Regions from separate parts of the Methylobacterium sp. 13MFTsu3.1M2 genome, predicted to be linked through region 1. Evidence: riboswitches for the same ligand, from Rfam matches in the RefSeq annotation. Region 1 holds a riboswitch; each other region holds the start of a gene.

Evidence for each region. A riboswitch is a leader RNA that binds a small molecule or an ion and turns the genes downstream of it on or off. The one in region 1 is predicted to bind cobalamin.
Region 2: linked by a shared signal. The riboswitch ahead of BM314_RS15320 (CbtB domain-containing protein) and the one ahead of BM314_RS08365 (TonB-dependent receptor plug domain-containing protein) in region 1 are both predicted to bind cobalamin.
Region 3: linked by a shared signal. The riboswitch ahead of BM314_RS18635 (TonB-dependent receptor) and the one ahead of BM314_RS08365 (TonB-dependent receptor plug domain-containing protein) in region 1 are both predicted to bind cobalamin.

The regions. Positions count from the first base shown of each region.
Region 1 covers NZ_FOMM01000008.1:2,287-12,281, reverse strand. Annotated here, with positions in the region: gene BM314_RS08370 (HoxN/HupN/NixA family nickel/cobalt transporter) at 312-1,376, shown strand; cobalamin riboswitch at 1,474-1,683, shown strand; gene BM314_RS08365 (TonB-dependent receptor plug domain-containing protein) at 1,802-3,772, shown strand; gene BM314_RS08360 (ABC transporter substrate-binding protein) at 3,781-4,608, shown strand; gene BM314_RS08355 (FecCD family ABC transporter permease) at 4,605-5,651, shown strand; gene BM314_RS08350 (ABC transporter ATP-binding protein) at 5,648-6,463, shown strand; gene BM314_RS08345 (DUF6925 family protein) at 6,441-7,406, shown strand; gene BM314_RS08340 (AAA family ATPase) at 7,418-7,948, shown strand; gene BM314_RS08335 (type 2 periplasmic-binding domain-containing protein) at 8,677-9,159, shown strand; gene BM314_RS08330 (hypothetical protein) at 9,283-9,804, shown strand; tRNA gene BM314_RS08325 (tRNA-Ile) at 9,880-9,955, shown strand.
Region 2 covers NZ_FOMM01000014.1:100,008-110,002, reverse strand. Annotated here, with positions in the region: gene BM314_RS15350 (precorrin-8X methylmutase) at 1-246, opposite strand, end outside; gene cobG (precorrin-3B synthase) at 243-1,580, opposite strand; gene cobN (cobaltochelatase subunit CobN) at 1,577-4,906, opposite strand; gene cobW (cobalamin biosynthesis protein CobW) at 4,953-5,987, opposite strand; gene BM314_RS15330 (DUF1636 domain-containing protein) at 5,984-6,385, opposite strand; gene BM314_RS15325 (CbtA family protein) at 6,378-7,130, opposite strand; gene BM314_RS15320 (CbtB domain-containing protein) at 7,147-7,329, opposite strand; cobalamin riboswitch at 7,364-7,559, opposite strand; gene BM314_RS15315 (discoidin domain-containing protein) at 7,721-9,085, shown strand; gene BM314_RS15310 (S10 family peptidase) at 9,108-9,995, opposite strand, start outside.
Region 3 covers NZ_FOMM01000018.1:50,193-60,187, forward strand. Annotated here, with positions in the region: gene BM314_RS18600 (glutathione peroxidase) at 1-327, shown strand, start outside; gene BM314_RS29995 (hypothetical protein) at 340-660, opposite strand; gene BM314_RS18605 (ATP12 family chaperone protein) at 799-1,590, opposite strand; gene BM314_RS18610 (HAD-IA family hydrolase) at 1,637-2,302, opposite strand; gene BM314_RS18615 (hypothetical protein) at 2,397-2,777, opposite strand; gene BM314_RS18620 (alpha/beta fold hydrolase) at 2,979-3,692, shown strand; gene BM314_RS18625 (RluA family pseudouridine synthase) at 3,659-5,059, opposite strand; gene BM314_RS18630 (NUDIX hydrolase) at 5,202-5,669, opposite strand; cobalamin riboswitch at 5,774-5,967, shown strand; gene BM314_RS18635 (TonB-dependent receptor) at 6,252-8,435, shown strand; gene BM314_RS18640 (peptidase) at 8,429-9,889, shown strand; gene BM314_RS18645 (helix-turn-helix domain-containing protein) at 9,964-9,995, opposite strand, start outside.

The DNA of each region.
Region 1 (9,995 bases):
TCCAGATCTTGAGCGAGCGCATCAGCCGAGTTCATGACGCGTACGCCAGTGCAACTCGCGTTCGACTTGCTCCCGAATGTCAGGGCGAAGCGCACCGCAGGCCATTTTTCGTTGCAGGCTTTCGTTGGTGTGCCCGGCAAAAGGGCGCTCGTTCGACCATCGTTGACGGACCGCGTCCAAGGCAGAATTCGTCGGCATCATCTGGTGCGAGCAAGGGGAGCCTCGGTGGCGACCTTTTGAAGGCCCCTTCCATTGTCGGCAAGTCGCGCCTGTGGCTGAGGGACGATGATGCGGTCATCTGAAGCGAAGTGATGGTCGGTACCATTCGCAATCGAGAAGCGAGGCCTCGCTCGATTAGAAGCAGGGTCGCGCTGCTTTACCTCGTCCTGATCGCGGCCAACGTCGCCGCCTGGTCCTGGGCCTACAGCCTGTTCGCAGGCCAGCCGGCCCTGCTCTCGACCGCGTTGCTGGCCTACGTCTTCGGGCTGCGCCACGCGGTCGATCCCGACCACATCGCCGCCATCGACAACGTCACGCGCAAGCTGATGCAGGCGGGCCAGCGGCCGGTCTCGGTCGGCTTCTGGTTCGCCCTCGGCCATTCCACCGTCGTGGTGGTGGCCGCGGCTGCGGTGGCGCTGGCCGCCACCAGCCTGATCACGGCCTCGGAAGGCTACCGGGAGCTAGGCGGCCTGATCGGCACAGGCGTTTCGGCCGCCTTCCTGATCCTCATCGGCCTCGTCAATCTCGTCGTCCTCGCGGGGGTCTGGCGCGCGTTCCGGCAGGTGCGGCGCACCGGCCGCTACGTCGAGGCCGACCTCGACATGCTGCTCGCCAACCAGGGCGTGCTCGCCCGGATACTGCGGCCGCTCTTCCGCCTCGTGACGCGCTCCTGGCACATGTACCCGCTGGGCCTGCTCTTCGCGCTCGGCTTCGACACCGCCACGGAGGTGAGCCTGTTCGGACTCTCGGCCGCCCAGGCGAGCCAGGGTATGGATCTCTGGACGATCCTTGTCTTCCCGGCGCTGTTCACCGCTGGGATGACGTTGGTCGACGCGACCGACGGCGTGCTGATGCTCGGCGCCTACAGCTGGGCCTATGTCCAGCCCATGCGCAAGCTGTTCTACAACCTCACCATCACCCTCGTGTCGGTGGCTGTCGCGCTGGTGGTCGGCACGCTGGAGGCGCTGAACCTCCTGGCGGACAAGCTCAACCTCCAGGGCTGGTTCTGGCAACGGGTAGCCGCGATCAACGACCATTTCGGTGTGCTTGGCTTCGGCATCGTCGGCCTGTTCGCGGCGGCTTGGCTCCTGTCGTTCCTCGTCTACCGCCTCGGTGGGTTCGACCGTATCGACGTAAGACCTGCAGATGCTCCCTGACCACCCACGGGCACCTGTCAGGACAACGACCGACCCGTCCAGGATGCCACACATCTGAACAACGTGTTTCCGCGCGTTGACGAATAGATACATCGCATCCTAGCTTGAGCATGACGGTTCCCCTCGGGGATCAAAAGGGAACGCGGTGAGGCCACGCCCGTGAGGGCTCGGCCGATGCCGCGGCTGCCCCCGCAACTGTAAGCGGCGAGTCCTTCATCACGACGTCACTGGGCGGCCTCGCCCGGGAAGACGATGAGAGGGCGACGACCCGCGAGCCAGGAGACCTGCCGTCAGCCGTGGTCACACGCGGAGCTTGCCGGGCGGGGTGTCCTGGGAGGTGTCGCGGCGCCGTGGTTCCCTTGAGGAAGCGGCCGCCGAGGCCTCGTTCGCGGTGACGTGCCACAGCCGTCCCCCGAGGCCGTCCCGTGTCCTGTTCCGTCTCCTCCGCGCTCCGGCGCACGCTGGCGCTGTCCTGCGCCGCGTCCGCGCTGCTCGTGTCCGTTCCCGCCTTCGCGCAGCAGGTCGCTGCGCCGTTCGCCGATGCCCAGGGAGGCGCACAGGCCGCGGTCTCCCTGTCCGAGATCTCGGTCTCGGCCACCGGCGTGCCGACGCCGATTGCCAACACGGGATCGAGTGTCACCGTGCTCACCGACCGCCTGCTTCAGGAGCAGCAGCGCCGGACGGTGCCGGATGCCCTCCAGCAGGTGCCCGGCCTCAACGTCGTGCAGACCGGCGGCGCGGGCGGTCAGACCTCGGTGTTCATCCGCGGCACCAACTCGAACCACGTGAAGGTCCAGATCGACGGCATCGACGTCAACGACCCCTCTACCCCGAACCGTGCCTTCGACTTCAGCCAGTTGCAGACCTACGACCTCTCGCGGATCGAGGTGCTCCGCGGGCCCCAGAGCGGCCTCTACGGAGCCGACGCCATCGGCGGCGTGGTCTCCGTCGTGACCAAGCGCGGCGAGGGTCCGGCCCGGGCGACGGCGACCGTCGAGGGCGGCTCGTTCGGCACGTTCAACCAGTTCGGCAACATCTCGGGTTCGGAGGGGATCTTCGACTACTCGGTGTCGGTCGGCCACATCCGGCAATCCGCCGTCCAGGTCACCCCGTTCGAGCTGCTGCCCCGCGGCGTGCCGCTGCGGACCGCTTTCACCGACATCAAGACGGTCTCGACCAAGCTTGGGGCGCAACTCACCGACGAGTTCCGGCTCAACTACGTCCTTCGCTTCTCCGACAGCGCCTATCTCGACCAGGCCGACGGAGGCTTCCCGTACGTGCCGCTGCCGTACCGAAACCTCAACGACCAGCAGCAGCTGATCATGAGGGGCGAGGCCGAGTGGACGCCGGTGCCGGGCTTCCACAACGTCCTCGGGGCGAATTATTCGAAGTTTGATCGCCTGTTCGCCGGCCCGCTGGATCCCCTCGCGGCGCCGACGCCGACGACCTACCTCGGCGAGCGGACCCGGTTCGACTACCGCGGTGACTGGCAGGTCTCTCCCGGCAACCTCGTCCTTTTCGGGGCCCAGCGCGAGGACGAGCGCTTCGAGACGACCGGCATCGACCGGTCCAACGGCAACACCGCCGGCTTCGCCGAGTTTCAGACCACCCCCTTCGCGGGTGCCTCGCTTGTCGCCAACATCCGCCACGACGCGAACGATCAGTTCGGCGGCGCGAGCACCTACCGGGTGGCGCCGAGCTATATCGTGCCCGGCACCGGGACCCGCCTGAAGGGCAGCGTCGGCACCGGTTTCAAGCCGCCGACCCTAAGCCAGCTCTACCAGGACTACCCGGGCTTCCGCTTCTTCGGGAACCCGAACCTGCGGCCGGAGGAGAGCTTCGGCTTCGACGGGGGCTTCGAACAGCCGCTGTTCGACGGGTTCATGACGGTGGGGGCGACCTACTACGAGACCGACTTCAAGAACCTCATCCAGACGACGTTCCTCCCGACCTTCTCCACCAACGTGAACGTCGGCCGGGCGACCGCCTACGGCACCGAGAGCTTCGTCGCCCTGCGCTTCAACGAGTTCTGGAGCGGGCGCCTGGACTGGACCACCACGGTGACGAAGGACGAGATCGCCCACCAGGAACTGCTGCGCCGGCCACGCAATAAGGTCAGTGCGACCGCGATCTGGAACCTGATGCCGGGCCTGACCATGACCGGCACGCTCATCGTGTTGGGGTCGTTCGTGGACGGCAACCGGGACTTCTCCGTGCCGCGCCTGAGAGCTCCCGGCTTCACGCTGGTGAACCTGTCGGTCAACTACGCCTGGAGCGAGACGCTCACGGTGTTCGGGCGGATCGATAACCTGTTCGACCAGCGCTACCAAAACCCGACCGGCTTCCAGGGTCCGGGGCTCGCCGTCTATGGCGGTGTCCGCGTGACGTCGTTTTGAGGTCGTCGATGCCGTTGCGCCTCGCCCTCGTGGCCATCCTGTCCGCCGTGCCTTTGGTCGCGGCGGCGGCACCCGTGCGTGTGGTCTCGATGAACCTCTGTGCCGACGAACTCGTCCTGCTGCTGGCCGACCGCGATCAAGTGCTGGCGGTCACCTACCTCGCCCGAGATCCGCGCGGGTCGACCGTCGCGAGCGAGGCGGTCGGGCTGCCGGTGACCCGGGGGCTCACCGAGGAGGTCGTCGCGTTGAAGCCCGACCTGGTCATCGCCGGTGCCTTCACGACGCGCACGACGGTGGGCATGCTCAAACGCGTCGGCGCCCCCGTGCTCGAACTCGGCGTGCCGACCGACCTGGACGGCGTCCGCGCCCAGATCCGGCAGGTCGCGGCGGCGCTCGGTCATCCCGAACGGGGCGAGGCGATGGTGGCGGCGCTCGATGCGCGTCTTGCCGCCATCGTGCCGGCCAAGCAGCCTCTTCGCGCCCTGGTAATGCGTCCGAACGCCTTCACGGTCGCGCCCGGCGGGCTCGGGGACGCGCTGATCCGCGCCGCCGGCCTCGTCAACGTCTGGGCCGAGATCGGGCGTGACCGCTTCGGGCAGGTGCCCCTCGAAGCGGCGGCGCTGGCGAACCCGGACCTGATCGTCGTCGACGGGGGCGAGCCGGGCTGGCCTTCTTTGGCCGACACCCTCCTGCACCATCCCGTGTTCCAGGCCCTCGCACGAGCGCATCGGACGGTCGACATCCCGAATCGCTTCTGGACCTGTCCGGGGCCGCAGGTCGCGGAGGTCGTTGCGCGGCTCGCCGAGGCTGCGAATGCACGGGCGCCCGGACCATGAACGCCCCCATCACCGCGCTCAGCCCCGTGGCATCCCGGCGCCTCGGCACGCCGCGGGGCCGGCGCGCCGTCATCGCTATCCTCGGCATCGCCGTCGTCGCGCTGACGCTCGCCTCAATCGCCATCGGCTACGCGCCCTTCGACGTGCCCACCGCCTTCGCAGACCTCGTCGCCGGGCGCACGACGCTGCCGGCCCTGGTCCTCTGGGAGCTTCGTATTCCGCGGGCTCTGCTGGGAGCCCTGGTCGGCTTCAGCCTCGGCCTGACCGGCGCGGCCATGCAGGGCTACCTGCGCAACCCGCTCGCGGACCCGGGCATCCTCGGCATCTCTTCGGCGGCGGCGCTGGGCGCGGTCATCGTGTTCTACGGCGGTTTCGCCGCCACCATGAGCCTTGCCCTGCCGCTAGGCGGCATCGCGGGCGCCGGCGTCGCCGCGCTCCTCCTGAACGCTCTCGCCGCCCGCGGCAGCAGCACCCTCGGGCTGATACTCGCGGGGGTTGGCCTGTCGAGCCTGGCCGGGGCTTTGACCGCCCTGGCGTTGAACCTGTCGCCGAACCCCTACGCGGCGCTGGAAATCGTGTTCTGGCTGATGGGCTCGCTCAGCGACCGCAGCCTCGACCACGTGCTCCTCTGCCTGCCGCTGATGGCTGTCGGCTGGGCCCTGATGCTGTCGACCAGTTCCGCCCTCGACGCCCTGACGCTCGGCGTGGACACCGCCACGAGCCTCGGGGTAGGCCTGGTCTCCGTGCGCCTGCGTCTCGTCACCGGTGCGGCCTTGGCCGTCGGCAGCGGGGTCGCGGTGTCCGGAGCCATCGGTTTCGTCGGCCTCGTCGTGCCGCACCTGATGCGGCCGCTGGTCGGGTCTCGCCCCGGCGCCTGCCTGCTGCCGAGCGGCCTCGCGGGAGCGGTCCTGGTCCTTGCGGCGGATATCGGCGTGCGCCTGCTCGCCACCCGGCCGGAACTCAAGCTCGGCGTCGTGACGGCGCTGGTCGGGGCGCCATTCCTGATCGTGCTGCTCCTGCGCAGCCGTGGGAGGCGGGCATGAGCCTTGACCTTCACGACGCGCTGGTGACGCTGGGTGGCCGGACCATCCTCTCGGACATCGGTCTCACCCTGGAGCCCGGCCGCTTCGTCGGGCTGGTCGGCCCGAACGGAGCCGGCAAGACCACGCTCCTTCGTGCCTTGGCGGGGCTCATTGTCCCGACGCAGGGTCAGGTCACCCTCGACGGCCGTCCGTTGTCCGGCTTGGCCCGCGAGCAGCGTGCCCGCCGCATCGCCGCCCTGTTCCAGGGTGCGGGGGTCGGCTGGCCGATGACGGTTCGCGAGATCGTGGCGCTCGGCCGGCTTCCGCACCGCCGGGCCTTCGCATCTCCCACCGAAGTCGACGATGCCGCGGTCGCGCGGGCGATGGCGCGCACCGACATCCTCCACCTCGCAGCCCGAGCCGAGCCGACCCTTTCCTCGGGCGAGCGCATGCGGGCGCTGCTCGCCCGGGCGCTCGCGGTCGAGGCGCCGTGGCTTCTCGTCGACGAGCCGGTCACGGCCCTCGACCCAGCGCACCAACTCGACGCGATGGCGCTTCTGAGGAGCGTCTCCCGGGACGGCACCGGCGTCGTCGCCGTGCTGCATGACCTGACGCTCGCGGCTAGGTTCTGCGACCGCATCGTCGTGCTGGCCGGTGGCCGCCTCGTCGCGGACGGAACCCCGGAGGAGGCCCTTACCGACGTCCTTCTGACCGAGGCGTTCGGCGTCACGGCCGAGCGGGGCTGGGCTTCGGACGGAACACGATACATTCTGCCCTGGGCGCGGTCCGGGGCTCAGACGGAGGAACGCGATGACGTCACCACCACGGGCTGACGCGGTCACGACCCTGCTGCGGGAAGCACTGGCTGATCCCGGCACCGCCTGGAGCCTCGGCAGCTTCGGGGCCATCGCCGAGTTCATGCGCGATCCCGAGGAGGCTACGTCGCCGCTGCCGGACGGGCGAATGGGCCTGGCGACGGAGCGGGGCGCCATAGCGCTCGCTCCCGGTCCCGACCTGCGCCCGGTGGCCTACGAGACCGCCGTCGCGACCGGCTGGAACCACGCCGTCGCCCTGTGCCTGCCTGAGGCGAGCTGCGCGATGAACCGGCGCGGCGCGGTGACGGAGCTCGGCCCGGACCGGGACGCCGCCCGCGAACGGGACCGCGACGCCATCCTGTTCGATCTGGGCCTCGGCCTCCTGGCGGTCGATGCCTGCGTGCGCACGAGCGACCCGGAGGCCATCGCCTGCCTTCGGTCCGGCGTCGGGCTTCCCCTGTTTGACCCTGCGAGCCCCATCGGCCGCCAACTCGTCGCGCTGAGCCCCCACAGGGTGTTCCTCGCCCGGATCGGCCGCATCGAGGTCTACGCCCCGATCCCGGGGCCCGGGGGTACCAGCCCGGAGGGCCCTCACACTCATGTCCTGCCAAAGCTCCTGCGCGGAGGCCGTACGCACGCGGCGACCACGCCGATCCCGGCGGGCTGGGTCCCCTGTGCCGGCATCCATCCGGCTCACCCCTACAAGGACATGATGGGTCAGCGCATCGCCTTCGATGTCGCCCGGCACGACGCCTTCCAGACCCTCCTCGACCGGTGGGGTGATCCTGACTTGCTCGCGGCCAAGCGCGGCGATGACCTCGGCCCAGACAGCCTCGTCTCGAACCGCCACGCGCAGGCTGCCCGCCGTGTCTCCGAGGTCCAGGCGCGCTACCTGCGCGGCGAGACCGTCGAGGCCGACCCCGAACTCGACGAGGACGAGGACGCCGCCAACCATGCCTGACCCAGCGCTCCATGGACGTTGAGGCACCCCCGCGCCGACAGAGGGTGGTGGGGCTGATCGGGTGCCCCGGCGCGGGCAAGACGACCTACGCGCGCCGGTACGACCCGCTGCAGGGCTGGGTGCACCTCACCCTGGACGACCTGCGTCAGACATTCTGGCCGCCGGACCGTCAGGTCTACTGGCAGGTGCGCCGGACGGACTGGGACGAGAGGGCGCGTCAATTGCTCCACGGCGTGAAGGTCGCTGCCCTGGATACGGCCCTGGCGGCGGAGTTCAGCGTTGTGATGGCCGACACCCACCTGACCCGCGAGGTCTTCGAGGCCGAGCTTGAGGTCGTCGAGCGATACGGTCTCTCGGTCGAGTGGAAGGTGTTCGACCTTTCCTGGGAGACGCTCCTCGCCCGCAACGAGGCCCGCGGCGGGGTCGACCCGTCACATCGTCAGCCGGAGACCGTCCTGCGGTTGGCCTACGAAGCCTTTCAGGCACCCGACGCGTGGTGGCGCTCGCTCCCAAAGGCTCAAGTCGAGCTCATCAAGCCTTGAAACGTGCCTACCGTTTGAGCTGCAAATCGGCCATTGCGCCTTCGCAAAGGTGTCTTCTTTGCCATCTGCCTCTGGAATACCGTCGGGCCCTGCTAGGCGGTGACCAAAGGCGCATCGCCCTTCTGGTAGCATCGAAACATGTGTCTGCTTTCGGGATCTGGGCAGCCGTGCATGAGTGACTGCGTTGGGCGCCTTGCGGAACGTCCGGTTTGTGAAGTTGCGTTGCGGCTTGGAGAGGGTCCACCGCTGATAGCAGCGTGACGGGCAGCAGCAGAGCCTCAAAAATTATCGTGCCACCTCAATGACATAAGTGTTCGTATTTTTGTTCAGACTGGCGCGCGAATCTTCTCAATGACTCAGGGGGCTAAGCCCTGCAGTTGAGAGATTGCTGCGGAAGCACTGCAGAAGCGAACGGCTCGAAATGCTCGTTCAGCCCCTCCTCTCCGCGGCTGCCGTTTCCGCCAGCATGACGCTTTCCAGCCACACTCAGGACGCGGCCACGACGGCCGAACTCGCCCCGACCGGCGCTCCGGGTCGGTCTCGTCGAGGCGCCGTTCGCTAGCCTGATCTTCGTCTGCCGTGCTGCCGATGGAGAGCTCAATGGTGTGACTGCCGATCTGAGCGCGGATCTCGCCCGCCAGGTCGGCCTGCCGCTGGCCGTCGCACTGTTCCCGAATTCCGTTGCCGCGGCGGCCGCCCTCTAGGCCGCGGCGATCGATGTCAGCTTCATGCCGGTCGACGCGACCCGCCGGCAGGTAATCGATTTCGGTCCCGGCTACTACGATCTGGAGAGCACATATTTGGTCAGCGCCGGGGCGGGCATCACTAACGTGGCGCAGGTGGACAGGCCGGGCCTCCGGGTCCTGGCGATCGACGGCACCACGACGTTGCGCGCCTCCGCCCGCACGCTGACGCACACGCAGCCGGTTGCCGTCCCGTCCGTGGCCGAGGCGGTCGCGCGCATGCGCGCCGGTCAGGCGGACGCCTTCGCCCTCTCGCGCGACACGCTGCGGCCGGTGGTCCCGCAGGTCCCTGGCTCCCGGATCGTCGCGGGCGGCTTCCAGCAGACGCAAGTCGCCGTCGCCATTCCGAAGGGCCGACCTGCCGCCCTCGCCCGCGTCACGGCGTGGCTCGATGGGGCGAAGCGCACCGGCGTCGTCCGGCGGATCTTCGATGCCCGCGGCTTCCGCGACGACGCGGTCGCGCGCTAGGAGGCATGAAACACTCCTGCCAAGGCTGCGTTCGGTATCGCGCGGATCCAGTGGGGGGCGATGATACGTTTTTCGACTGCGCCCCAAGGCGCTGGCCCCGAGAACAAGGAAGACGATTCGCCGATGGCAAATGACGACACTCTCGCGAAGGCGCTTGCCAACGTGAGGCAGCAGCGCGCGACCCTTGAGGCTGATTTTGAACGGGTCGGCGCCGAGCTGACGAAACTCCGCCTTGCCGAGCGGTCGCTCGCATCGATCGTGGAGGGCACGCCGCTGGACGAGCCTGCCGACGATTTGCCGACACACCGTCGCGCTCCGGCTGGCGAGGATCGGCCTCGTGGTAGCCGTGGCCCCCGGGGACCGCGCGCCAACTCGGCCAAGGGGCGGCTGAAGGCGCTCCTTGAGGAGGCTGGCTCTGAAGGCTTGACGCACGCCGAGCTCAGCGAGCGCCTCACGGACGTGGCCGCCAACACCCTGAACACGTACCTCAGTGTGATGGCCAACAGCGGCGAGTTGGAGCGGGACGGCGACAGATACCGTACCGGCGCTCCGGCGCCTGGTGAGCCGAACGACGCTTCTGACGATGAGGACGCTCCCGCCGAGGATGATCGGGATGGTGGCGAAAAGGCTGAGGCAGCCGAGTAAGCTCGCCTGACCCGACGTCGCTGCGCTGGTGCAGCAGGTTGCTCCTACACAGCGGCTAGGGATATTCGAGCCCAGGGGCATGTAGCTCAACGGTTAGAGCCGACCGCTCATAACGGTTTGGTTGTAGGTTCGAGGCCTGCCGGGCCCACCATCTCGGAGCAGCCGGCGTCTAGAGCCCGCTGGCGTCATCT
Region 2 (9,995 bases), on a different contig from region 1:
GGCGAAACCGGGCGCCATCTCCACGTCGGCCGGCAGGTCGGTCATGCCGCAGGCATGGATCATGCGGACGACGACGCGCTCGGCGGCGCCCGACCAGCGCCCGAGATCGGACTCGGCGCGGATCATCGCGAAGGAGCGCGCGTAGATCGCGCCGCCGTCGCGGATGTAGTCGTAGCGGGACGGGGACTCGTGGGCCGCGGCCGGCTCCGATCCTGTCTGGCGCAGGGCGTTCTGGCTCGCGCTCATGCCGGTCTCTTGGTCCTCCCGCATTCCGAAGGGGTGGTCTCCGGCGCGAAGGCGGCGGAAAGCCCGTCGATCTCGGCCCTTCCTAGCCGCTCCAGCACGGCCTCGATAGGGAGATCCATCGCCGGCTCATCGCCGGGCGCACCCCCGATCACCACGCCGTAGAGGCCGTCGCGGCCGACGAGGGTCAGGTCGGCCGGGCCGGGCCGCGCGCAGCCCTTGGCGCAGCCCGAGACGTGCGCGGCATGCCCCGCGACCGCCAGGGGGCCGAACGCCTCCGCGAGGCGGGCCGCGTCCGCGAGCGTGGGGGTCGATCCGGAGGCGCAGCCCGGCGCCCCCGTGCAGGCCGCGATCGCGCGCCGCGGATCGTCGGGGACGACGATGAACTCCGCCGCAAGCGCCGCAATCGCGGCCGCCGCTTCGGCAGCGGCCGGCGCCAGCATCACGAAGCCGCGCGTGGGGGAGAGGCGGATCTCGTCGGAGCCGATCGCCGCTGCCGTAGCCGCGATCCGGTCGAGGGCGTCGGCAGTGCAGCGTCCGAAGGGCGCGTCGACGGCGACGCTTCTAAGGTCGCGTCCGCCCGCCGGACGTGCCGGCTCCTGTTCCGGAGCGAAGCCCTGGTACGCCTGCGCCGGTCCGGCGCGGGTCTCTCCTGACGGAAGCGTTACGGCCAGTGCCGCCAGTTCGTCGTCCGACAGGTCGCGCATCCGGCGCCGACCGGTCAGCGCGAAGGCGCCGAGCAGGGCCGCCACGTGGCCGGGCGCCGCGTCGGCTGCGCAGGTCAGGAGCTTCCGCGGGGTCTCACCCTGCGCGACCGCGATCGCGACGCGGCCCGGCCCCTCGGCGGCGACGCAGAGATCCGCCTCCGGCAGCGCCCGGCCGGGGCGGCCCTCGACGGCGACCAGGGTCTTGGCCGGCAACCCCTGGATCGCGAGCCCCGCGGTCTCGATCGCCCGGGCGAGGACCGGCACGTCGATCGTCTCGTCCGGGTCGTGGCCGGCCAGGGGGCTCGTGAGCGTCAGGCGCTGGGGGCCGCCGTCGGCGCGCACGTCGCCGAGGCCCCGGGCCGCGAGCCAAGTGGCCAGCGGCGCGCGCGTCGCCTCGGAGACGCCGCGGATCTGGAGATTGGCCCGGGCGGTGAGATCCAGGTGCCCGTTCCCGAAGCGCCGCGCACCCTCCGCCACGGCGCGGGCCTGATCGAGGGTCAGGATCCCGAGCGGCGGGTGGACGCGCGCGAGCAGGCCGTCGCCCGTCGGCATGGGACGCGTCAGACCGGGGCACCAGCCCCGGCGGGCTGGCGCCTCGGGCAGGGCGCGCCGATGCGGGGCCGCGCTCACTCGGCGGCCTCGCGCATCAGAGCGTCGGCCGGGAGGGCGTTGCGTCGGCTGTGCCAGAGGCCGCGGTCCCGGGCCTCGTCGAACCGCTCCAGGATCGCGCGGGCCGCGGCGGGGTTGGCGGCGCGCAGGCGCTCGAACACCTCGGCGTCGGCGATCCAGGCCGCGTAGAGCGCCTCGAAGCCGGCATCCGTCACCGCGTCGCTCGCGGCGGCCAGGACGAAGACCGCGTCGAGCCCCTGGGCGAGTTCCTGCGCGCCCCGGTAGCCGTGGCGCAGCTGGGCCGCGATCCAGCGGGGATCGGCGAGGCGCCCGCGGATCAGGCGGGCGGAATCCTCCCGGGCCGTCCGCGCCTTCGGCCGTTCCGGGACCGACACGTCGAGGCTGTAGAGGGTGGGGCTCGCCCCCTCCAGGGCCGCCGCCGCCGCGAAACCGCCCATCGCGTCGACGGCGGCGTCGCCGTCGAACAGGTCGCGCTCGGCCACGTCGAAGGCGTGGAGATAGGCGTCGGCCGCCGCGACACGGGCGGCGAAATCGGCGTCGGGCCCCTCGCGGTCGCCGTAGGCGTGGCCGCTCGCAGCCAGGTAGGCGCGGCCGAGGTCGGCGCGGCCGTCCCAGGCGCCGTCGAGGGCCGTGGCGGCGGTGCCGGCGCCGTAGCGGCCGGGCGCGGCCCCGTAGACGCGCACCGACGCATCGCCCCGCCGGCGCGCCGCCGCGAGGGGATTTTCGTCGTCGGTCTCGTCCCGGTCCGCCACGGCGCGGGCGGCGCGGTCTAGCAACGCCAGCGTGTCGGGGAAGGTGTCGCGGAACGCGCCGGAGACGCGGACGGTGACGTCGATCCGCGGCCGGTCCAGCATGGCGAGGGGCAGGATCTCGAAGCCGGTGACGCGGGTGCTGGCATGGTCCCAGACCGGCCGCACGCCCATCAGGGCCAGGGCGTGGGCCACGTCCTCGCCACCGGTGCGCAGGGTCGGCGAGGCCCAGAGATCCATGACGATCCGGGCCGGATAGGCGCCCTCGTCCTGGAGGTATCGGGTCACCACGGCGGCGGCCGCCCGCTCGCCGAGGAGCGCGGCGGCGCGGCTCGGGATGGCCCGCGGGTCGAGGGTCGCGAGGTTGCGCCCGGTCGGGAGCACGTCGGCCCGCCCACGGGACGGCGAGCCCGAGGGGCCGGGCCGGACGAACCGCCCGTCGAGGGCCGCCAGCAGACCGGCGTGCTCGGAGTCCGCGCTCGCCGCGACGGCGTCCGCGGCCCCGTCCGGCGCGCGGGCGAAGACGTGCAGGCCGTCGCGGAAGACGGTCTCGCCGAGATCGCAGAGATGGGCGTCGAGCCGCGTCAGCGCCTCGTCCATCGGCGTGTCCGGGCCGATCCCGGCACCGTCCAGCAGTCCGGCCGCCCCGGCCTCCTCCAGGATGGCGCGGGCGATGAGGTCCGCGCGGCGGGGGTCGAGCACGCTGGCCGCCGAATACTCCTCCACCAGCTCGCGGAGCCGGGCCGCCTCGGGTGTCAGCGCGTGGACGGCGGTGTCGGGCGTCAGGTGCCCGAGCGCCACGCCGCCGAGGCGGCGCTTGAGCGGCGCGGCCTCGCCCGGGTCGTCGACGATGAAGGGGTAGATCACGGGCAGCCCGCCGACGCAGAGCGCCGGGAAGCAGTTGGGCGACAGGGCCACGGCCTTGCCCGGCAGCCACTCCGCGGTGCCGTGCGTGCCGAGCTGCACCAGGGCGTCGAATTGCTGCCGCAGGCCGAGATGGAAGGCCAGGTAGGCGTGGGTCGGGGCGCGGTCGAGGTCGTGGTAGCCGGTCTTGCGATCGGGGTCGCGGCCGCGGTCGGGCTGGAGGAAGACCGCGAGGGCGCCGTCCCGGACCATCCGGAACCGGAAGGCGCCGTCGACGCAGGCCGGGTCCGCCTCGGCTTCACCCCAGCTGTCGGTCACGGCGGCGCGGACGTCCTCGGAGAGCGTGCGCCACCACGCCGCGTAGGCCGCGAGCGGCACCCGGAACGCGGCCGGGCCGTTCGCGAGCGCCGCCATCAGCGCTCCGGGCTCCGGAAGCGCGCCCGCCGCGTAGCCCGCGGCCGCGAGGTCGGCGGCGATCGCGCGGGCGCTCGCGGGCGTGTCCAGGCCGACCGCGAACCCGGCCCGGCCGCCTCGGGCGGGATAGTCGGACAGGACCAGGGCGACGCGACGCGCCGCCCGGGGCAGGGCGGCCAGCCGCAGCCATCCCGCGGCCCGGTCGGCCAGCGCGGCGATGCCGGCCTCGTAGGGCACGGCGCGCCGCTCGGCGAAGCCGGCGATCTCGGCACTCTCCTCCTTGAACGAGATCGGGAAGCCCGAGAGCCGGCCGTCGAATTCCGGCAGCGCGACCTGCATGGCGAGATCGGCCGCGCCGAGACCGCGGGCGGAGGCCTCCCAGGCCGCGCGGGGCGACCCCACCGTGAAGGCCTGGAGAACCGGGCAATCGGCGCCGTCGAGCACGAAGCCGGTCTCGTCCTCACGGGCCGAGAAGGCGGTGGCGGCGATCACGAGGTCGGGCCTGCGCGCGCGCACGGCCGCGGCGACCGCGGCGGCGGCCTGCGGCTCCTTCAGGCTCGACACGGCCATCGGCAGCACGCCGATCCCGCGCGCCCGCAGGGCGGCGGCGAGGGCGACGAACGGGCCGGTGTCGCCGCCGAGCACGGCGGAGCGGTAGATCAGCAGGAGCGCGACGGGCTCCGCCGCGCTGCGCGCTCCGGCGAGCGGGATCGCGGTTGCGGCCGCGGCGAGGGTTGCCTCGAGGGGAAGAACTCCGCAGCCGGGGCACCAGGGAAAGCCGCGCGGGAGCGGCACGGGCGGCTCGACCGGTCCGTCGGCGCCCAGGCGAATCGCCAGGCGCCGCAGCATCCGCCGCAGGTTGTCGGGGCCGCCGGCCCGGAAATAGGCGTCGAGCTGCCCGGCGAGGTCGGGATCGGTGGAGAAGGCGGCGAGGCGCGGATCCGGCCGGTCGTCGCCCGGCAGGACCGCGAGGACGACGCCGTGCGCCCGCGCGGCCTCGGCGCAGCGCTCGATCCCGTAGCGCCAGTAATCGAGCCCGCCGAGGCAGCGGATCACCACCACCTTGGCGCGCGCCACGACGCGCTCGACGTAGAGGTCGACCGAGAGCGGGTGCCGCAGCTTGGCGAGCTTCGCGAGCCGCAGGCTCGGCAGGCCGGGCTCCGCGGCGTGGGCCTGCCCGACCGACGCGAGGTCGCTGTCGGTGAAGGACAGCACCACGAGGTCGCCGGGCTCCTGCCCGAGATCCACGGCCGCCTCGCCCTCGTCGAGGGAGACGGCATCGATGCGCACGAGATGCACCGCGGCGGCCCCTAGAGCGAATTTGGGCGGGCGTGCGCGACCGGCCTCATCCCGCGAGGGCCGCCGCGACGGCGTTCTTGTCGAAGCCCTTGAGGCCGATCACCACCAGCGTCCCGTCGCGGGCTTCCCCGGCCCGCCAGGGGCGGTCGAAATGATGGGTCACGCGCCGGCCGACACCCTGCACCACGAGGCGCATCGGCTTGCCCTCGACCTCGGCGAAGCCCTTGATGCGCAGGACGCCGGCGGCCTCGGCCGCCGCCTCGACCCGGGCCGCGAGATCCCCCGCGGTCACCGCCGGGCGCACCGGCAGCGCGACCGTCTCGAAATCGTCGTGGTCGTGGTCCTCGCCCTCGCCGTGATGCGAGGGGCGGGCGTCGAGATCGTCCTCGGCGGCCGCGCCGAGGCCGAGCAGCACCCGCGGGTCGATGGCGCCGTTCTCGGTCTCGACCACCTTCACGGCGCGAGGGAGGTGCCCCTCCACCTCGGCACGGACCCGCGCCCGGGTCGCGGCGTCGATCAGGTCGGCCTTGTTGACGACCACGAGGTCGGCGCAGAGGAGCTGGTCCTCGAACACCTCCTCCAGGGGGTTGTCGTGGTCGACCGACTGGTCGGCGGCCCGCTGGGCCGCCAGAGCCTCCGGATCCTCCGCGAAGGCGCCCGAGGCCACCGCCGGGCCGTCGACCACCGCGACCACGCCGTCGACGGTCACCCGCGAGCGGATCGCCGGCCACTGGAACGCCTGGACCAGCGGCTTCGGCAGGGCGAGGCCCGAGGTCTCGATCAGGATGTGCTCCGGCGGCTCGGCGCGGCCGAGAAGGGTCTCCAGCGCCGGCACGAAATCGTCCGCGACCGTGCAGCAGATGCAGCCGTTCGGCAGCTCGACGATGGCGTCCTCGGTGCAGCCCTCGACGCCGCAGGCCGCCAGGAAGGACTTGTCGAAGCCGATATCACCGAACTCGTTCACCAGGATCGCGAGGCGGCGCCCCTTGGCGTTCTCGACCACGTGGCGGACGAGGGTCGTCTTGCCGGCCCCGAGGAAGCCGGTGATGATGGTGCAGGGGATCTTGTTCACGAGGGTCATTCCGCGGGCTCCAGGGTGCCGGCGGGGACCGGGCGGGGTTCTGGGAAAGGGGGAATGCGGGCGATCACGCCCTTGCGGAACGCCTCCGGACGCTCGCGCCAGGGCACGATGCCGTCCGGGGTCGCCGCGTAGGCCGCGAGCCCGCCGAGGATGATCTCGGCCGAGGCGGCGGGATCCATGTCGCCGTAGACGTAGGTCCAGCGGTCGGCCGCGGCGACCGCCACGGTGCAGGGCCGCTTGCAGACCGACAGGCACTCCACCGCCTCGACCCGCAGGTCCGGCGTGGCGCCGCTCCGCGCCCGGAGCGCCTCCAGCAGGCGGGCCCCGGCGCGGGGCCCGTCGGGGTCGTCGTCCGGCCGGCGGCAGGTGGTGCAGACGTAGAGAACGGTCTCAGGCACGGGCCGCTCCCCGATCCGCGCCGCGGGCGAAGGCCTGCCACGCCCAGCCGAGCCCCAGCCCGATCAGGATCCAGAACACGAAGCTGATGGCGAGCGACCGCGCGGCGAATTGCGCGGCGAGCGCCGCCGGAAGTTCGGACGCGGCCTCGGGCGCCTGCGGGGCGCCGACGACGTGCGGGGCGATGATCAGGACGAGCCCCCCGAGGATCGTGATCAGCGCGCGGCGAATCGTGATCAGGTAGAGCCCCATGCCGGTCGCCGCGGCGGTCATCACCCACCACGCCTGCCGCGTCGCGAGCGGGGCCGCCGCGCTGCCGGGCAGTTCCGGCGGCAGGCCGAGACCCGGCGCGAGGGCGACGCTGGCGAAGGCGGCCACCGCGAAGGCGAGGCCGACCTGCGGCGTGGGTTCGCGGCCGCAGGCGAGCATCACCGCGCCGAGCAGCAGCGCGTAGCCCACGCCACCCACGAGGGTCGCGAGCCCGGTGAAGGCCATCCGCGGCAGGCCGGGCGCGGGCTGCCATTCCGGCGCGGCGTCGGGCGCGGCATGGTCGTGCCCGGCATGGGCCAGCACGATCGGGAACGCCTTGATCGGGAGCGCCTTGGCAGCCCGGTTCGGCGCCTCCTGCTGCTCGTAGCGCTCGGCCGCGACGATCAGCGGCGAGGTCAGCGTGAGTTCGAGGCCCGTCACGATGGCAGCCGCGAAGAAGCCGGCGGCGAGGGCCGCCGACAGGAGCCGGATGATCATCCCTGGTCCGGGAACGTCAGTGGCAGGGGAAGTTCTGGGTGTGGCGGAAGTCGTGCGCCGCGTTGTGGAGCGCGATCGCCGGCGAGAAGCCCGCCATGAATAGCAGGCCGAGGCCCAGCACGGCCGCGAGCGCGACGGCGATCGGGCGCTCCGACGCGCGGGTGCCGGCGGCGATGGGGGCGAGGGTTTGCGTCGTCATCAGAAGCGTCTCCAGCCGCCCCACCGGCGGCATTGCGGGATCCTGTCGCGACGGCAGGTCTCCTGGCTCGCGGCTCGGCGCGCCCACCGCCTTCCCGGATCGCTCCGGTGGCGCTTGGCGGGCGCTCGCCGCTCACAGTTGCGGGGGCAGCCGCGGAATCGGGGCTTCAAACCCCTCACCGCATTCCCTTTTCACCCCGTCTCCGGGGCACCGTCGCCCGGCCGTTGTAGACGCATGACCGCCAGGACACAACGGAGCGGCGCCGGATCGCGGCCGTTTCCCGCGCCCGCCCCGCGATCGGGGTGGGCTTGACGGCCGCGCCCCGGAGCGGGCACCGCCGCACCCGATACCCGCCCGGCCCCGGCGCGGGCGCTGAACTCCCGGAGACCCGATGGCCCCGACAGACGATCCGACCCCGGTTCTCGTCGATCTCGCGGCCGGCCGTAAGCCGCGGATCGTCTCCGATGCGGGCACGGGAACGACGTGGCTCGAGGTCGACCTCGGCGGCCGCTTCCCGATCCATTCCGTCGCCCTGCGGCCGGGGGAGGGGGCGGTTCCCGCCGAGCCTGGCGACGTCGCGGTGGCGGTCTCGCAGGACGGCGTGACGTGGGCCGAGCCGGACCTCGCTGGCTGGACCGCGACCCCGGACGCCCTCGTCGCCGCGATCGTCCCCGACGAGCGGGCCTGGGCGCGCGCGGTCCGGATCGCCGCGCCCGAACCGGCCCGGATCGCCGGCATCGGCATCCGCGCCGACGAGGCCGCGATCGACCTGATCGCGCTGCGGGCGATGCTCGGCCTCGACGTGACGCTCCTGAACGAGACGCCCGGCGCCAACGTCTACGTCACCTACGCGCTCCAGTCGGCGCCCGACCGCGCCAGCCACGCCCTGGTCGGCCTGTCGCTGTTCGAGAACGGCGCCTTCGGCAACTGCCTCGTCCAGTACATCATCGCGGTGACGATCGCGAAGGCGCTCAACCTGAAATACATCAAGGTGCCCAAGGTCGACCGCAGCAAGGTGATCTTCCTGACCGAGCGGCTGACCTGCGACGGCCTCACCTTCATCCCGCCGGACGAGCCGCTGCCGGCGGACGGCTACTTCCTGTCGGGCCTGTATTTCGACCCGACGCAGTTCGAGCGCGTGACCGCGCTGCGGGGGCCGACGGATTCGCGCGTGATCGTGCAGAGCGTGATCCGGCCGCTGTTCAACGGCCTGCCGAAGAGCTTCCCGGTGAAGCCCCACGACCAGCTCCTGATCCACATCCGGTCGGGCGACATCTTCAGCACCTGGGTCGATCCGCACTATCCGCAGCCGCCCTTCGCGTTCTACCGGATGGTCATCGACCGGCTCCTGGCCGAGGGCCGGATCCGCTCGGTCAAGCTCGTCTTCGAGAACAGACTGAACCCGGTCATCGCCGAGGTGGAGGCGTACGCCGAGCGGCGCGGATTGCCGGTGGAGATCCAGAGCGAGTCGCTGATCTCCGACGTCGCGGCGCTCGTGAACGGCCGCTACCTCGTCTTCGGGCTGGGGACCTTCGGGCCGGGGATCTGCCACCTCTCGGACCACGTCGAGCAGGTCTTCTACTTCGCGTCGAACTGGCCGCAGGGCTTCCAGTCGATCCCCACCATCGGGAAAGTGGTCGAGGTCCGCGATCTCGAGGGCCGCTACATGAAGGTCGGCGAGTGGCAGAACACCGACGCGCAGCGCCGGACGATGGTGGATTACCCGGCCGAAGCCCTCGCCTTCGACGACGCGTGACCGCTGCGGTAGGCTGGAGGCGCTACGGCGCGGTCCTGAGATGCTCGGCGGGGGCTCCGGCCGGACGGGTCGAGCCGGCGTCGCGCACCTTCAGGGCGTCCGTGTACATCCGCTCCACGTCCGTCCGGAAGGCGGCGCGCGAATCCGGACGCGTGTAGAACATGTGCCCGCCCGGATAGACCGCGAGGCTCAGGCGGCCGGCGGCGTAGGCGGGGACCTGCGCCAGCAGGAGCTTCGAGGCGAAGTAGGGCGTCACCAGGTCGGTGAAGCCGTGCGCCACGAGGACGCGCAGGTGCCCGTCGAGCGCCAGATCGCCCTTCAGGTTCGACAGGACCTCGGGCGCCTGCCGGCCCGAGCCCCAGCTCCAGCCGCGATTGACGGCGTTGTTCAGGAGCTCGTAGCGCATGTTGGTCACCGGCCATTTCAGCGTCCGCGCGTAGAGGTCGAGCATCGCGCTCGTCAGCGGTGCCTGGAGGGCGGTGAGCTGGGGATCCTCGAAGCTCGACTGGGCGGCGTCCGGGTTCGGGTCCCAGCCGGTGATGCCGGTGTCGTAGGCGCTGGTCACGCGGCCCTCGGCGCGGTCGATCTCGCGCTGGACGCTCCGGGTCGAGAGGCGCGCCGCCTGGGCACGCACCAGGGCGGGGTCGAGACCGACGAGGGGCGCGACCTTGTCGGTCATCCGGGCGACGGCCGCAGTGTCGCTCGGCCCCTTGAGCAGGTCGCTCAGGTACGGGCCCGAGGCATAAGCCTCCGCGTCGCCGAGCAGGGCCGGCGTCGGCACCGTGCCGGCCCGCTCAAGGGCGCCGGCCGCCAGCGAGGGCAGCTTCAGCACGTAGCCCCACGGATTGGCCCGCGGCGTCTCCAGCCACGCGAAATCGAGCACCGGCGAGAGCAGCACCATGCCGGACAG
Region 3 (9,995 bases), on a different contig from region 1:
GGCCTGACGATCCTGGGATTCCCCTGCAACCAGTTCGGCGCGCAGGAGCCGGGCGACGCCGCCGAGATCGCGAGTTTCTGCGCGCTGCGCTACGACGTGAGCTTCCCGGTGCTCGCCAAGGTCGCGGTGAACGGGTCGGGCGCCGATCCGCTCTACGCCCATCTCACCCGCGCCCGCACAGGGCTGTTCGGCACGCGGGCGGTCAAGTGGAACTTCACCAAATTCCTGGTCGGACGCGACGGCCGGGTCATCGCCCGGTTCGCACCCGGGACGAAGCCCGCGGCCCTGGAGGCTAAGATCCAGGCTGCCCTGGCCGAGCCCGCCTGAGCCGCGCCCGCGTCAGACCGCGTCGAGATCCGCGGCCTCGGCGGAGACCGCGCGGCGCGCGTCGATCCGTTCGCGCACGCGCAGCACCGTCCGCAGGGGCGCGATCGGGAACGGGCGCACCGACTCGCGCAGGATCCCCGCCAGGAACCGGATCTCGGCAATCTTGCGCAAGGTCAGATCGGGCGCTCCGGCGCCCTGTGCTCGGCGCTCGAGGTCCGAGAGGGCGTCGAACAGCGCGTAGCGCCCGTCGAGATCCCGGCAAGACTGTTTCGACGCGATCAGATTGGCCAGTTCGCCTTCAAAACTGCAACGGACAGGCTGATCGGAACGCATCGTCGACTCGAACACAATGTGCGTCGAACCCTAAAACAGTGTTCGCGCTTTGTCAGCCGCCGACGCGCGGCGGGCGCCGCGAATGCGGGATTGTTGCGCAATTGCATCTGCGCGACCGCGCCGGACCGCGGCCCGGGCTCAGCCGCCGGCCGCGACGAACGCGGCGGCCGCCTCGAACTCCGTCCGGCGCGCCTCGAGGCGGGCCTCCGCCTCGGCGTCGCGCCCCCAGACGGCGGCCTGATAGGTCTCGTCCACGTGGGCCGCGGACCAAGCCTCAGCCGGTGTCAGCCGGCCCTCGAGAACCGCCAGGGCGATCAGCAGGGAGCCGGTCAGCGTCGTCAGGGTGTGCAGGCCCGCCAGCCGGAACGGGTCGGTCACCGCGTTCACCGCAGCGGAGAGCGCCTGGATCGTGTCGGCCGGCTGCGCGACGTGCATGACGCCCTCGCTCAGGATCACCCGCGCACCGAACGCGTCCCGTGCCCAGGCGAGGATCGGATCCCAGGCCTCCGCCTGGGCCGCCACGAGGCGCTCCGGATCCCCGGCGCGGTAGGCCACGAGATCGGTGCCCGCGTAGGCGCAGAGATCCGCAGCGACTTCGGCGAGGCGGGGCGTGACGCCGTCGATCGCCGTGTTGGCCAGCCGGGTCAGGGGCATCCGCGCGGGGTCGATCGCCGTGTCCTGGGCCTGCCACTCCGCCGCGACGCGCTCGGCCAGGGTCCGGCTGGGGAGACGCAGCGGGTTGCGGGCCGGCGTGTTGGCCGGACGTCCGTCGAGGGTCAGCCGGAACCCGTCGGCATCCTCGGAGAAGCCGGCCTCCTTGTAGAAGCGGTGGGGCAGGGCCGGCTTGGCGTGGCCGCGGGCGGCCCGGACCGGATCGGGCCTGTCACCGTCGCTCGGTTGCCCGAGCCAGTCTGTCGTCTCATCGCTCATGGAGGCGAGATAGGCGCTTCCGGCCCCGCGCGCGAGCCTCCCGCGATCAGGAGCCGGTCGCGAGCCCCTCGAGAAGCAGCGCCTCCAGCGCGGCGGCACTCGGGACCACAGTCACGGCCCCGGCCCCGTAGAGCGCGTCCGGCGGATGGTAGCCCCAGGCGACCCCGACGGCCGTCGCACCGGCCGCCACGCCCATGGCGATGTCGAAGGTGGTGTCGCCGACCATCACGGTGGCCTCGGGCTCGCAGCCGGCCTCGCGGATCGCCTGCTGCAGCATGGTCGGATCCGGCTTCGACGGCGCGTCGTCGGCGCTCTGGGTCGTGGCGAACCAGTCCGCCCAGCCGTAATGCGCGATCAGCCGGTCGACACCGCGCCGCGACTTCCCGGTGGCGAGGCCGATCAGCACGTCGGAGCGCCCGTGCAGCCGGGTCAGCAGGTCGGCCATGCCGGGGAACAGGGGCTCCTCGTGGGCGGGGTCGAGCCGCAGGCGGTTGTAGGCCTGCTTGTAGCTCTCCGAGAGTTCCGCGACCGGGCCGTCCTCGCCGACGAGGCGCCGGAAGGCTTGCGGCAGCGACAGGCCGACCACCGACAGGGCCTCCCGTCGCCCGGGCGCCGGCAGGCCGTTCTCCGCGAACGCCACCTCCTGGGCCGCCACGATCAGGTGCTGGCTGTCGACGAGGGTGCCGTCGACGTCGAAGACGACGAGCCTCATCGCGACTGACGCGCCGGAAGTCGCGCCGGTAGTCGCGCCGGTAGTCGCGCCGCGAGCCGCCCCGACGGCGCGGGTGAAAGGAGGCGGGTCCCCGTCACGGCTTCCGGCCCGGCTGGGCCGGCGCGGCCGCGGCGGGCTGGCCGCCGGGGATCCGGGTCCGCTCGTAGCCGAGCCGGCACCGGATCAGGAAGCGCCGGCGCTTGCCGCCGCGCAACCCGCGCTGATGCGAGGCGCGGTTGCAGGCCGCGTAGGAGCGCCGCCGGCGCTCCGCGCGGGCACTGTTGGCGGTACGCGGGGCGGCCTGCGCGGGCGCCGCGCCCGGGGCGGGCGCCGGGGCCGGATGCGGGGTCGCCGTCTCGGGGGGGTGGGTGCCGTTCGCCGTCGGCGCCGCCCTGGTCGTCTCGCCCGGCGCGGCATGCGCGATCGGCCCGGTGAGGCACAGGGCGGCGAGGCAGGCCAGCATCGCGAGCTTCATGTGTCAGGGTCTCGAACCGCCGGGAACAGGCCCCGCGGCGGATCGGCGGGGCGCGGGGCAGCATATGAGGCGGCGCGGCCGGTTGCCAAGGCATGCGCCGCGCGGGACGCCCGGACCGCACCCGACTTTCACCGGAGATGCCGCGGCGCTGACGGGCGCTCGCGTGACGGTTATCTGGGGGACGGGAAGGATGATCCGGCGATGAACCTCGTGCTGCTGCCCGGCTTCATGACCGATGCCGACCTCTGGTCGGACGTGGTCGCGCGCCTCGCCGAGGTGGGTCCGATCACGCACGGCGACCTCGCGCGGGACGCCGCCATCGCCGACATGGCGCGCCGCGTCGTCGCGGAGGCGCCGCCGCGCTTCGGGCTCGTGGGCTTCTCCATGGGCGGCTACGTCGCCCGCGCGGTCGCCCGGCTCGTGCCGGACCGGGTGGAGGCGCTGGTCCTCGTCGCCACCTCGTCGCGGGCCGACACGCCGGCCCAGGCGCGCCGGAAGGCCGCCGCCGTCGCCCATATCCGCCAGCAGGGCTACCGGGGCCTCAGCCGGTCGGCGATCCTCCAGTCGGTGCACCCGGACCGCGCCGGCGACGGCGCCCTCCTGAGCCGGATCCGGCAGATGGGCGACCGGCTCGGCGGAGAGGTCTTCCTGCGCCAGGCCGGGCAGGCGCGCGAATCCGATGGCGACCGCCTCGGCGCGATCGGCTGCCCGACCCTGGTCGTGGCGGCGGCCCAGGACGCCCTGCGCAGCCTCGACGAGGCGCGGGAGCTCCGCGATGGCATCCCGGGCGCGACGCTGAGGGTGATCGACGGGTCGGGCCACATGCTGCCGCTCGAGGGCCCGGACGCGATGGCGGACGCGATCGTGCCCTGGCTGCGGGCTCAGGCCTCCGGAGCCTCGACGATCGGGTCGTAGCGGGCGGCGTCGAAGCCCAGGAGGTTCCAGCTCTGCGCCATGTGGGGCGGGAGCGGCGCGCTCACGTCGACCGGCTTGCCGGTCCGCGGGTGCGGGATGACGATCCGCCGGGCGAGCAGGTGGAGGCGGTTCTGGATGCCGCCCGGCAGCTCCCAGTTCTCGACGGAGAAGTATTTCGGGTCGCCCACGATCGGGTGGCCGATATGGGCCGCGTGGGCGCGCAGCTGGTGCGTGCGGCCGGTGACCGGCTTGAACGACAGCCAGGACAGCTTCTGGGCCGCCTGATCGACCATCGCGTAGTAGGTCAGCGCGTGGCTCGCGCCCTCGTCGCCGTGCTTGGCGACCCGCATCCGCGCGTCCGCGTCGGTGGGCTCCTCCTTGGCGAGGTAGGTCGAGACGCGCCCCTGCCGGACCCGCGGCACGCCCGCGGTGAGCGCCCAGTAGATCTTCCGCGCCGCCCGGGACCGGAAGCTCTTGGCCAGCGTCGCGGCGGCGAGCCGGGTCTTGGCGATGATCAGGCACCCGGCCGTGTCCTTGTCCAGCCGGTGGACGAGGCGCGGCTTCTGGCCGTCCGAACCCGTGAGGGCGGCGAGCAGGCCGTCCACGTGCCGGACCGTCCCCGAACCGCCCTGGACCGCGAGGCCGAAGGGCTTGTTGAGGATCATCATGTCGGCATCCTCGTAGAGGATCAGCGACCGGATGAAGGCGGCGTCGTCCTGCTCGCGGGCGGCGCTGCGCGGCCGCTCGGTGGGCTGGTCGAGGCGCAGCGGCGGCACGCGCACGCTCATGCCCGGCTCCAGCCGGTCGTTCGGCTTGGCGCGCTTGCCGTCGACCCGCAACTCGCCCTTGCGGACGATGGTCTGCACGCGGGTGAAGGGCAGGAGCGGGAAGCGGGCGGTGAGGAAGCGGTCGATCCGCATCCCAGCCTCGTCCGGCTCGACGGTCAGGGTCTGCACGCCGGAGGCGAGGGTCGCGGAGGCGGCGGCGCGCTGCTCGCGCCGGGTCGGACCGGGCGCGGGGGCAGAGGCGAGGGCCGGGGAGGGGGCCGCCGAGCGCCTGGCCGGCGGCCGGCCGCCGGGCTTGCCCGCCGCGGCGTCGCGCGGTGCGGCGGCGTCGCGGCGCGGCTTCGGCGGCCGGGCCGGCGCCGGGGCCGCAGCGGCCTGCGCGCCCCAGGGATCGCGGGTGCCGGCATCCTCGCCGCGGTTGCGGGCCGCGCGCTCGGCGGCGTCGCGGGCGCTGGTGCGCGGGCCCGTGCGGGCGCGGCCGTCGGCCTGGGCCTTGCCGCCCCTGAACTTGCTGGCGCTGGACTTGCCGGCCTGAGGCTTGCGCCCCGTCGGCCCGCCGCTTCTGGGAGGTCGTATCGTCATGCTTCCGCCGGCACCCGTCTCCGCGTCGGACGGAGCGTCCGGGCGCATGGGCCGCGGCGTCGCGGACGTCCGGACCGATGGGATTGCCCGGCTGTAGCATCGCCCGCGCCGAGCGGCAAAGGCGGTGGGCCGGCCCGGTCCGTCAGGGCTCCGCGCGCCACGCGTCGCGGAGGCGGGCCTTCAGGCCGGCGGGGAAGAGGTCGGGACCGCCCGGCACGTCGAGCCCGTCCAGATCGCACCACCGCGCCACGCAGGCGGTGCCGGAATCCTCGTGGAACACGAATCGCTCCTGCCCGTCGAACCGCCCCGGCGGCAGGGCGACGGGGAACAGGAACAGCACCTCGTGCCCGACCTGCCCCTCGTGCGTGAAGATGTTCTCCATGACGCGGGGGCCGCCGAGCACCGAGACGGTGACGCCGAGCTCCTCTCGGAACTCCCGGATCAGGGCGTCCTCGACCCGCTCGCCGAACGCGACGCTGCCGCCGAGCGGCCGGACGCCTTTCAGCCGCCCGTCATCCGCGCGGACCTCGGCCACGAGCAGGCTGTTGCCGCGCCGGGGCAGACCCAGTGCCTTCACGCGTATCTCCGCAGGGGGCCGCCAGACCGTCATCCCGCAGGGGCTAGCCCGTCGTCGGCGAGGCCGCAACGGACCGGCGCACAGCGCGCCGATCCACGGCAACAACCGGACACACGGTTGACGCCCGCCCCCGCTACGGCCAAGCTGTGTTCGACGGTTCCCCTCGGGGATCAAAAGGGAACGCGGTGAGGGGTTCGCCCCGAAGCCGCGGCTGCCCCCGCAACTGTAAGCGGCGAGCCCTTCACCACCACGTCACTGGGTCACCCCGGGAAGACGGTGCGAGGGCGGCGACCCGCGAGCCAGGAGACCTGCCGTCAGCCGTGGTCACACGCGAAACGCGCCGGGCGGGGTGTCCTGGCGGGTGTCGAGGCGCCGCCAGTCCCGAGGGGAGGCGGCCGCCGAGGCCTCGTTCGCGGTGACGTGCCACAGCAAGCGCGCCCGCGACGCCGTTCCCCATGCCCGTTTCCGCTGTCCCGACTCCCTTGAGCCCTGTGGCAGGACGCCGTCGCGCGCCCGCACGGGCAGAGGCTACCGGACAGCGGGCGCATTGTAATGTTATTACAATGCTTGTAGGACGCGGGGGCCGGCGCGCGCCGTGCACGGACCACTTTCCCCATGTCTCCATCGACCCATCGCTCCCGCCCCGGCGGGCGGGCCCCCCTCTGCGGCGTTCTCCTCGCGCTCCTCGCCAGTCCGGCCGCCGCACAGGAGGCGGTCACGCTGGATGAGCTGTCGGTCGCGGGCGCGGGCGGCGACCCGGGCCGCCTCCCGCCGAACGGGCTCAACCTGCGCACGCCCGACCGGACCGCGAGCCGCCTCGGCCTGACGCCGCTGGAGACGCCGGCCAGCCTCGACATCGTGTCGGGCGAGACCGCGCGGCTGCGCGGCCAGGACACGATCGCCGAGGCCGTGACTCAGGACGCGACCGGCATCACCACCATCGCGGCGCCCGGCAACGGCAACGGCGCGTTCACGTCCCGCGGCTTCGCCGGCCCGAACTCGATCCAGCAGCTATACGACGGCACGCGCTTCTACGTCGGCGCCAACACCGTGACCTTCCCGTTCGACACGTGGAACGTCGAGCGGATCGAGGTGCTGCGCGGGCCGTCCTCGGTGCTCTACGGCGACGGCGCCATCGGCGGCGTCATCAACGTGGTGCCCAAGAAGCCGGTCTTCGTGCCGATCAACGCCGCCCGCGCGGTCATCGGCACCGACGGTGTCGCGCGGCTCGCCCTCGATTCCGGTGGCCCGCTGGGGCAGGCGGAGTACGGCGACACCTTCGCGTACCGCCTCAACGTCAGCGGCAATCGCGCCGACGGCTGGATGCGGCCGGAGGGCGATTTCCGCAACCTCGCGGTCTCCGCCGCCCTGCTGTTCCGGCCGAGCGCCGACCTCGCCTTCACCCTGAGCCACGATCTCGGCTACCAGGAGCCCGCCCGCTACTGGGGCACCCCGCTGGTCGAGGGACGGATCCCGGATCTCATCCGGTTCAACAACTACAACGTCCGCGACGCGAAGATCACCTGGGCCGACAACTGGACCCAGCTCAAGACCGAGTGGTCCCCCTCGGCCGACATCACGATCCGCAACACCGCCTACCGGCTGACCAGCCGGCGCCACTGGCTCGACGTCGAGCAGTACAGCTACAACCGCGGCACCGGGCTCGTGGACCGGGGCGACTACCTGGAGATCTACCACAGCCAGGAGCAGGTCGGAGACCGCCTCGACGCGACGTTCCGGGGCAGCCTGTTCGGGCTGCCGAACCAGTTCGTGGCCGGCTTCGACGTGAATCACATCGACTTCCGTCACACCAATAACTTCTACTTCGACCAGACGACGAGCGTGCCGCTCACCGGCTACGATCCGGGCCTGTTCCCGCAGAACGGCCGGGCGCGCCCGGCCTACGCGACGCAGACGAGCCAGGCCTCGGTCTTCGCCGAGGACCGGGTGATCCTGTCGGACAAGCTGTCGTTCCTCACGGGCGTGCGCCTCGACGTGCCGACGCTGAACCGCGAGGACCTGCAGACGGGATCGCGGTTCGAGAAGACCTATCGGGCGCTCGGCTACCGGTTCGGCCTCGTCTACAACCCGACGCCGGACAGCGCGCTCTACGCCCAGTACAGCTTCGCCACCGACCCGGTGAACAGCCTGATCACGCTGTCGCAGTCGCTGGCGGGCTTCAAGCTCGCGACCGGCGATCAGGTCGAGATCGGCGCCAAGGGGCTGGCCTTCGACGGCGCCCTCGAATGGACCGTCGCGGGCTACCGGATCGTCAAGGACAACCTGATCTCGGCGATCCCCGGCCAGCCGACGCTGTCCACGCAGGTGGGGAGCCAGTCCTCGCAGGGCTTCGAGCTGGCGCTCGGCTGGCGCTTCGCGCCGGGCTGGCGGCTCGACGGCAACCTCGCGCTCCTCCACGCGCAGTACGACCGGTTCGACCAGACGGTGAACGGCGCCACCGTCTCGTATGCCGGCAACCAGCCGATCGACGTGCCCGAGCGCGTGGCCAACCTCTGGCTGACCTGGGACGTCACCCGCGACTGGACCGCGCGGGTCGGACTGCAGAACGTCGGGCAGGTCTACAGCGACTTCGGCAACACGGCGCGGCGCCCCGCCTACAACCTCGTCAACGCGGTCCTGGACCATCAGGTGACGGCGGATTCGCGCCTGTCCGTGCGGGTCTACAACCTGTTCGACAAGGTCTACGCGATCTCGGGCAACGCCGTGAACGGGGTCGGGACCAACTGGCTGCTCGGGCGCCCGCGCTCGGTCGAGGTCGCCTACACGGTGACGTGGTGAGCCTGCCGCGCCGGCTCGGCAAGGCGGGACGGCGCTGGCTGCTCCTGTTCCACCGCTGGGCCGGGATCGCCGCGGGGCTGTTCTTCGCGCTGTGGATCGGCTCCGGGCTGGTGATGCTCTACGTGCCGTTCCCGGCGCTCACCGGGGCCGAGCGGCTGTCGCGGCTCGCCCCGATCGCCTGGGATCAGGTCGCGGTCGCGCCGGACGCGGCGCTGCGGGCCGGCGGGCTCGCCGGCGTGCCGGCCGCCTTCGGCCTGGAGATGCGGGGCGACGAGCCGGTCTACCGGATCGCCGGCCACGACGGCGCCCGGGTGACGGTCTCGGCACGGACCGGCGCGCGGCTCGTCCCGCTGACACCCGCAGACGCGCTGCGTGTCGCGGCCGGTGGTGCTCCGGCTGCGCAGTCCGAGTTGGTCGCGCGCGACCAGTGGACCGTCACGGCCCGCTACGACCCGCTCCGGCCCTTCCTGAAGGTGGCCCTCGGCGACGCCGCGGGGACCGAGCTCTACGTGTCTGCGGTGACCGGCGAGATCGCCCTCGACACGACACGCTTCGAGCGGGGCTGGAACTGGGTGGGTTCGGTGGCGCACTGGATCTACCTCACGCCGCTGCGGGCCCGGCCGGAGCTGTGGCGGACGATCCTGTTGTGGCTCTCGGGTTTCGCCGCCCTCGGCGCGCTGAGTGGAGGCGCGATCGGGATCTGGCGCCTGCGCCTTCGGCGGCGCTACGCGGCCGGGGCGGTCACGCCCTATCGCGGGCTGGCGCGCTGGCACCACCTGCTCGGCCTCGCGGGGGGCCTCGGCTTGAGCACGTTCATCGTCAGCGGCTGGATCTCCATGAACCCGAACCGCTGGTTCAGCGCGACCAGCCCGCCGGTAGCGTTGCGCGCCGCCTATGCCGGAACCCCGCCGGCGCTCGGCCTCGATCCGCACCGGCTTCGCGATGGCGCCGTGCCGGATACGCGCACCCTGCGCTTCGCCGCCATCGGCGGACGCTGGTGGATCGTCGCCGAGACGGCGGACGGCCTCCGGACGGTCGCAGCGGACGGCGCGACCGCCCTCGACGCGCGCAGCATCGCGGCGGCCGCGGCAGATGGTTTCGCGGACGGTCCCCTCCGGTCGATCCGCCCGTTATACGCCTACGACGCCTACTGGTATCCCCACGGGGCCGACCCACGGCCGCTTCCGGTGCTGCGCCTGCGCTTCGGCGACGCGGCCGCCACGTGGCTCCACGTCGATCCCAGGGACGGCACGATCCTCCAGCGCCTGGACCGCTCGGGCCGGATCAACCGCTGGCTGTTCGACGCCGCGCACCGGCTCGACCTGCCGGGGCTCACCGGCAACCGCCCCCTGCACGATACGGCCCAGTGGGTCCTGAATCTCCTGGCGGCGGGCATCGCGGTCACCGGGATCGTGGCGGGCTGGCGCAGGCTGCGTCGGACGCTGTCCGCCTGAGGTCGGTTTCAGCGTGTGCTGTCGAGCGGTCGAGATCGGCCCGGCGGTGGCTTCCGATCCGGTCGTGCTGCGCATCAGGACGACAGACCGGAGGCGGACGCAGATA